2 regions of the Mesorhizobium sp. P2_C4 genome follow, and region 1 is predicted to be linked to the other one. Evidence: predicted binding sites of a transcription regulator. Region 1 holds the regulator's gene; the other holds the start of a gene.
What was found. Region 1 encodes HrcA, which represses chaperone genes, less so after heat shock. Its sites were predicted from a motif close to GTTAGCACTCNCNNNNNGNGAGTGCTAAC; they were not measured.
Positions count from the first base shown of each region.

Region 2: the regulator HrcA is predicted to act here: its motif matches at 2,377-2,405, upstream of groES (co-chaperone GroES).

Region 1 is NZ_JBFUDT010000001.1:199,685-203,157, forward strand. It holds gene rph (ribonuclease PH) at 1-261, opposite strand, end outside; gene hrcA (heat-inducible transcriptional repressor HrcA) at 410-1,495, shown strand; gene AC1DX6_RS01060 (hypothetical protein) at 1,676-1,873, shown strand; gene AC1DX6_RS01065 (PQQ-dependent sugar dehydrogenase) at 1,960-3,306, shown strand; gene AC1DX6_RS01070 (LysE family translocator) at 3,376-3,473, shown strand, end outside.
Region 2 is NZ_JBFUDT010000005.1:298,010-301,482, reverse strand. It holds gene AC1DX6_RS21735 (D-arabinono-1,4-lactone oxidase) at 1-343, opposite strand, end outside; gene AC1DX6_RS21730 (MFS transporter) at 356-1,537, opposite strand; gene AC1DX6_RS21725 (TetR/AcrR family transcriptional regulator) at 1,665-2,291, shown strand; gene groES (co-chaperone GroES) at 2,469-2,765, shown strand; gene groL (chaperonin GroEL) at 2,830-3,473, shown strand, end outside.

The sequences.
Region 1 (3,473 bases):
CGTGCGGCCGCCTTGCTTGCCGGCGGAGGCCTCGCGGCGCATGCGCTCACCGGTCGAGCGCGGCAGCATGCCATATTCCGCCGTCACCCAGCCCTTGCCGGAATTGCGCATCCAGCCCGGCACCTTTTCCTCGAGGCTCGCCGTGCACAGCACATGCGTGTCGCCGAATTTCACCAGGCACGAGCCTTCGGCGTGCTTGGAGACGCCGCGCTCGAAGGAGATGGCGCGCATTTCGTCGAATTGGCGTTTGGAAGGGCGCATTCAGGCTGTTTTCCTATGTTTTTCGGAATCGTGGCCGGCTTGTAACCGCATGGGGCCCATGGCGCAAAGGAAAATGGCCGGACACAGACACCGGGTTGCGCGGGTGCTGGTGAAGTCTATATCCTTTAGCCGGAGGTTTTTGGCTCGAATGACCAAGGCAGTCGCCGAACCCAGTTTGCTGTCGCCCGCGCTGCAGTCGCTCGACATGCGTTCGCGCGATATCTTTCGGCGCATCGTCGATTCCTACCTGAAGGACGGCGAACCTGTGGGATCGCGCAGCCTGTCGCGCATCCTGCCATCGTCGCTGTCGCCGGCGACCATCCGCAATGTGATGAGCGACCTCGAGCATCTCGGCCTGATCTACGCCCCGCACATTTCCGCCGGCCGCTTGCCAACCCAAGCCGGGCTGCGGTTTTTCGTCGATGCCTTCATGGAACTGGGCGATCTCTCCGACGAGGAGCGCCGCATCATCGAGGCGCAGGTGCGCGCCTCCGGCTCGGGCGCGACGCTGGAACACATGCTGACCGAAGCCAGCCAGATGCTGTCCGGCATGTCGCGCGGCGCTGGCCTGGTGCTGACCGCCAAGAACGAGGTGGCGCTCAAGCACATCGAATTTATCCAGCTGGAGCCGACCAAGGCGTTGGCTGTGCTGGTGTCGCAGAACGGCGATGTCGAAAACCGTGTCATCGACCTGCCAGCCGGCGTCACCGTCTCGCAATTGCATGAAGCCTCCAACTTCCTCAACGCCCACATCCGCGGCCGCACGCTGGCCGAGGCGCGGGTCGAGATCGCCCGCATCAAGGAAGAGACCAAGGCAGCACTCGACACGCTGTCGCAGGACCTGGTCGAAAAGGGCCTGGCTGTGTGGGCCGGCGCCGACAGCGGCCTGCCGGCGCGTCTCATCGTGCGCGGCCGCGCCAATCTGCTCGAAAACGTCACCGCCCACGCCGATATCGAGCTGCTCAGGCATCTGTTCGAGGACATGGAGACGCAGGACGGGCTGATCCAGCTGCTCGACCTGGCCGAGGAGGGCTCCGGCGTGCGCATCTTCATCGGCTCGGAAAACAAGCTGTTTTCGCTGTCGGGCTCGTCGCTGGTCGTCGCGCCCTATCGCGACAAGGACGCCCGCGTCATCGGCGCTCTCGGCGTCATCGGTCCGACCCGGCTGAATTACGCCCGCATCGTGCCGATGGTCGACTATACGGCGCAGCTTATTTCCCGCATGCTGCGCTAGGTGTGTTGGTATTCCTGTGATGCCGACCTGCAAACGGCGGGTTCCTGCGCTTCCGGTGCTCACGTACGAAAAGTACGCTCCGCTCCGGTTCTCGGAAGCCACCGTTTTCGGCTCGGCCTGACCTGAATCTCGACACACCTCGTGCCAAATCGAAGAACAGGCTGCGCAAGGAGAAAAAGAATGGCTTTCGAAGAGATCAAGGCGCAGATCAGCCTGTTGCTCGAAGAGATGGTCAACCAGCCGGAGGATCAGCATGAAGTGCAGGAACAGCTGCGCGAGAAGCTGAGGGAAATGCGGGCGATGGGCCTGCCGCTGCCGGCCGATCTGGTTCAGCTGGAAAAGCGCCTCGATGATGATTTCTACGCCGCCGGGACCTGAGCTGCCGATACCGCGCGCTAAACGTTGAGGCGGAACGATTGTCGGGCCGGTTCGTTCAACCGTTTCGACGCCACCTTGAGGTCAATATGATCCGATTTGCCGGTCTGACGGCCATTTCCGCCGCCTTGTTTTTCGCCATGGCGGCATTTGCCGAGGCGGATCAGCCGCTGCTGAAAGGCGAAGCCGCCTTTGGCGACTGGAGGGACGACAGGCCGGGCGTGCGGCGCTTGATCCGGCCTGAGGATCTGCAGGCGCCCTTCTCTACCGAATCCGCATCCAACGGCGCCGGCCTGGCGGACCGGCCGGAAGACGCCAATCCGATCATGGCGCCGGGCTTTTCGGCCGAGATGATCGCCTCGGGCATCGCCAGCCCGCGCGTCGTGCGCGTCGCGCCCAATGGCGATCTGTTCGTCGCCGACAGCAGGGCCAGCCAGATTCGCGTCTACCGTCTTACGCATGGCAGCGCCAAACCCGCCGAGGAAGCGATCTTCGCCAACGGCCTCACCCAGCCCTATGGTATCGCCTTCTATCCCCAGGGAGACAATCCGCAATGGATCTATGTCGCCAACAGCAACAGCGTCGTTCGCTTTGCCTATCGCGACGGCGACCTCAAGGCTTCCGGCCAGCCGGAAACCGTCGTCGCCAACATTCCTTCGAGCCACCACTGGACCCGCGACATTGCCTTCTCGCCGGATGGCAAGACGCTCTATCTCTCGGTCGGTTCCGGTTCGAATGTCGCCGAGGGTATGGGCAAGCGGCCGAAGGGCGGCCTGGACGCCTGGGCGAAGTCAATGCCGCTGGGTGCTGCCTGGGGCGCCGAGGACGGCCGCGCCGATGTGCTGGCCTTCGACCCCGACGGCAAGAATGGCCGCATCGTCGCCACCGGCCTGCGCAATTGTTCGGGCATGACCGTGCAGCCGGCCAATGGCGCGCTGTGGTGCGTCGTCAACGAGCGCGACGCGCTCGGCGACAACGTGCCGTTCGAATATGCAACGACGGTGAAGGACGGCGCCTTCTACGGCTGGCCCTGGTATTACATCGGCAACAATGAGGATCCGCGCCACAAGGGCGAGCGCCCCGACCTGGCCGGCAAGGCGACCATCCCCGATGTGCTGATCCAGGCGCATTCGGCGCCGCTCAACATCGCCTTCTATACCAGCGGGAATTTTCCGGCCGACTATCAGGGCGACGCCTTCGTCGCCTTGCACGGCTCGTGGAATCGCGGCATCCGCACCGGCTACAAGGTGGTCAGGTTGCGGTTCAAGGACGGCAAGCCAACGGGCGAATATGAGGATTTCATCACCGGCTTCGTCATCTCCGATGACGAGGTCTGGGGCCGCCCGGTCGGCCTGGCGGTGGCCAAGGACGGCGCGCTGATCGTCACCGAAGACGGCAGCGGCACCATATGGCGCATCACCTATGGCGGGTCCTGACCCACTGGTGCAATCGAATCCCACGTTGAGGGAATTCACCCTCACCCGGCTTTGCGCTAAAGCTGAGGCATGACCCTTACCGGCTTCCTCGCCTACAGTGCCGCTCTCGGCATCGCCGCCGCCATTCCCGGCCCCGGCGTCACAGCACTGGTGGCGCGGGCGCTCGG
Region 2 (3,473 bases), on a different contig from region 1:
CGAGCGCGCCGCCGATGGCTTGCCGGTCGATGTCGCCCATGTTGGGCAGGCCCTGGCCAATGCCTTGCAGGATGTGCATCAGCGCGCCGAGCCGCGTCCCTGCCCTCACTCGCGCCTGATTCCGCTGGGCGTCGTGCGACACCAACCCCTCGAGCCTCTCCAGCGACAGGATCGTGCCTTGCGACGTCACCAGCGGCGTGAAGGAATGGCCGGCGCCGACAACCCGCACTGGGCCGGGTGCGGTACGCACCAGATCGCCAAGCTCGCCGGCGTCGGCGGGACTGGCGATCAGTTTTGGTTCAGCACGGACAAAACCGGACCAGTTGCTCCAGCTGTTCGACATGGTGCTCCCCGCTCAGGCAACCGCGCCACGGCGGCGCGACACAAGGAGGAACAGGCCGAGCAACACCACGCTGGCCACGGCGCTGACGGCGGCGAATTCCGGGACCGGCCTGAAATCCTTGCCATCGATCAGCAGCGAGGCCGCGACCGGGCCCATAGCCAGGCCAAAGAGCTGGGCTGCCGGCACCAGCAGCACGGCGGTCCGCGTCTCGTCAGCGGTGATCGCCAGCCGGATCTGATAGGGCACGATGAACAGGAGGATGAAGCCCATGGCCAACGCCGCGGCCCAGAACACCGTCAGGCCCGGGCCGCTGGCGAGAACCGCGGAGCTGGCGACAGCGATCACGCCGATCGCCACGATGGCAAGGCGGTAGTCGATGCGCGCCTCGAAAGCGGTCGCTGTCATCGCGCCGAGAACCTGCACCGCGAGGCTGGCCGAGACGATGAGGCCGACGGTACGTCCATCAATGCCGTATTGCGCGCCAAGCGGTTCGAGAAAGGCCCAAATCGCGCCGAAGAACATGAAGTAGCAGAAGACCGACAACAGCGCGGTGAGCGAAGGGACAGTCAGCACATTGGCCAGATTCTCTTCCTTGGGCAGCTCGGCATAGTCATCAGGCACAACGAAGGCGACCGCCAGCGAGGCGACGCAGACGACGGCAAGGACGATGAAGCCACCGACCGACCCGGCGGCCGGGATGACATAGAGCGCGAGCAAAAGGGCAAGCGCGCATTGCGCCAGGGTCTGCATGGTGACGAAATAGCCGCCGATGCGCTCGGCCCGACGCGAACGGGCGATCAGTTCGGTGGCGACCGCCACAAGGCCCCCTTCGGCCAGCCCGGCGACAGCGCGCACTGATATCAGCAAGCCGGCGCTGACCGCATAGGCCGTCCACAAATTCGCCAGCGCCAGCAGGAGCAAAAGCGCAGCACTTTTCCAGCGCATATTGTGCGCCGACAGCAGCATCGCCACCACCGCCGAACCGATGGCAATGGCGATCATCTCGGCCGTGGCCACCAGAGCCAGTTCGTCGCCGCTGACATGCCCCTCGGTGTAGAGCGCGCCGAGCAGCACCGGTTGCAGCCCGAGGATGAGCAGGCCGACCGAACCGATCCACAACGCCGAGGCAAGCTGGCCGCCGGTCGGGTTGCCGACCAGCCAATCGGCATTGTGCTCAGCGTTTGCTAACGTCACAGGCTCCTCCCCAGCGTCCTTGCCGTGCTTCAAAAAATCTGACAACCTGTCAGCAATCCTCAAAGCTGATACTTGATCATATTTTTTGTCAAGCATGAATTTGGGGCTGCCGCGGGAGATCTGGCGCATGAAAGAAGCAAGCCGGACAGTGACCGAGCCGAGGCGCATGCCGAAGCAGGAGCGCAGCCGGGAGCGCATCGACGCCATCCTGGCGACGACCATGCGGCTGATCGGCGAAAAGGGCATCGACGCCGTCACCATGAAGGAAGTTGGCATGCTGGCGGGCGGGCCGATCGCCACCGTCTACCACTACTTCCCCAACAAATCGGCGATCCTGGCGATGCTCTATGAGCGGTTCTCCGAAGTCAGCCGCATGCGCTTCGGCACGATCATCGCCGAGATTCGCGGGCGAGACGATGTGGTCGCGGCAGCGGACCGCCTGCTCGACGACTATTACCGCCGCGTCGCCGAAGACCCCGCCATCCAAGATCTGCAGAATGCGATCCAGGCCGACAAGGCGCTGCAGCATCTCGACATCGCCGAGACCCGGCAGCAGGCGAAACTGTTCTGCGATCGGGTGGGCCCTCTCCTGCAGCCGGAGAAGCGCGAACAGTTCGCCCGCGTGGTTTTCCTGTTCTTTCAGCTTGCCGGCGGCGTCGTGCGTCTGGCACTGACCCAGGACGAAAAGGAAGGCCGCCGAACCCTCGAGGATTACCGGTCGATCATTCACACCCAGTTGCGGCTGTTTCTTTAGCCAGCGGAAGAACGCGAAATTTCCCACGCATCGAAAGCCCCCCGCGCCTTGACTCTCGCCGGCCGCGCGCCTATTTCAGCGCCACGTTAGCACTCGCCTTTGGTGAGTGCTAACTCATACGTCCGGCGCCGCCGGATGGAGGAACTGTTCTCACCGTTCTCATTCGAGGAAGAAAAAATGGCAAAGTCGAAGTTCCGCCCGCTTCATGACCGCGTGGTCGTTCGCCGGGTCGAATCCGAATCCAAGACCGCCGGCGGGATCATCATCCCGGATACGGCGAAGGAAAAGCCGCAGGAAGGCGAGATCATCGCCGTTGGTTCCGGCGCCCGCGACGAAGCCGGCAAGCTGGTCCCCCTGGACGTCAAGGCTGGCGACCGCATCCTGTTCGGCAAGTGGTCCGGCACCGAAGTCAAGCTCAATGGCGAAGACCTTCTGATCATGAAGGAATCCGACATCATGGGCATCATCGGCTGATTATCGGCCTCACCGTCAACTGAATTTTCGGGCTTGATCCCAAGCCCCTGCCAGGAGCTAAAACATGGCTGCCAAAGACGTAAAATTCTCCCGCGACGCCCGTGAGCGCATGCTGCGCGGCGTCAACATCCTCGCCGACGCGGTGAAGGTCACGCTCGGCCCCAAGGGCCGCAACGTCGTCATCGACAAGTCGTTCGGCGCCCCGCGCATCACCAAGGACGGCGTCACCGTCGCCAAGGAAATCGAGCTTGAAGACAAGTTCGAAAACATGGGCGCGCAGATGGTCCGCGAAGTTGCTTCGAAGACCAACGACATCGCCGGCGACGGCACCACGACCGCGACCGTTCTGGCGCAGTCGATCGTCCAGGAAGGCCACAAGGCGGTTGCCGCCGGCATGAACCCGATGGACCTGAAGCGCGGCATCGATCTCGCCGTTGCCGACGTCGTCGCGACGCTGATCAAGAACGCCAAGAAGATCAAGACCTCGGAAGAGGTTGCCCAGGTCGGCACCATCGCCGGCAATGGCGACTCCTCGGTTGGCTCGATGATCGCGGAAGCGATGCAGAAGGTCGGCAATGAAGGCGTCATCACCGTCGAGGAAGCCAAGACCGCCGAGACCGAACTCGAAGTCGTCGAAGGCATGCAGTTCGACCGCGGCTACCTCTCGCCCTACTTCGTCACCAACGCCGACAAGATGGTTGCGGATCT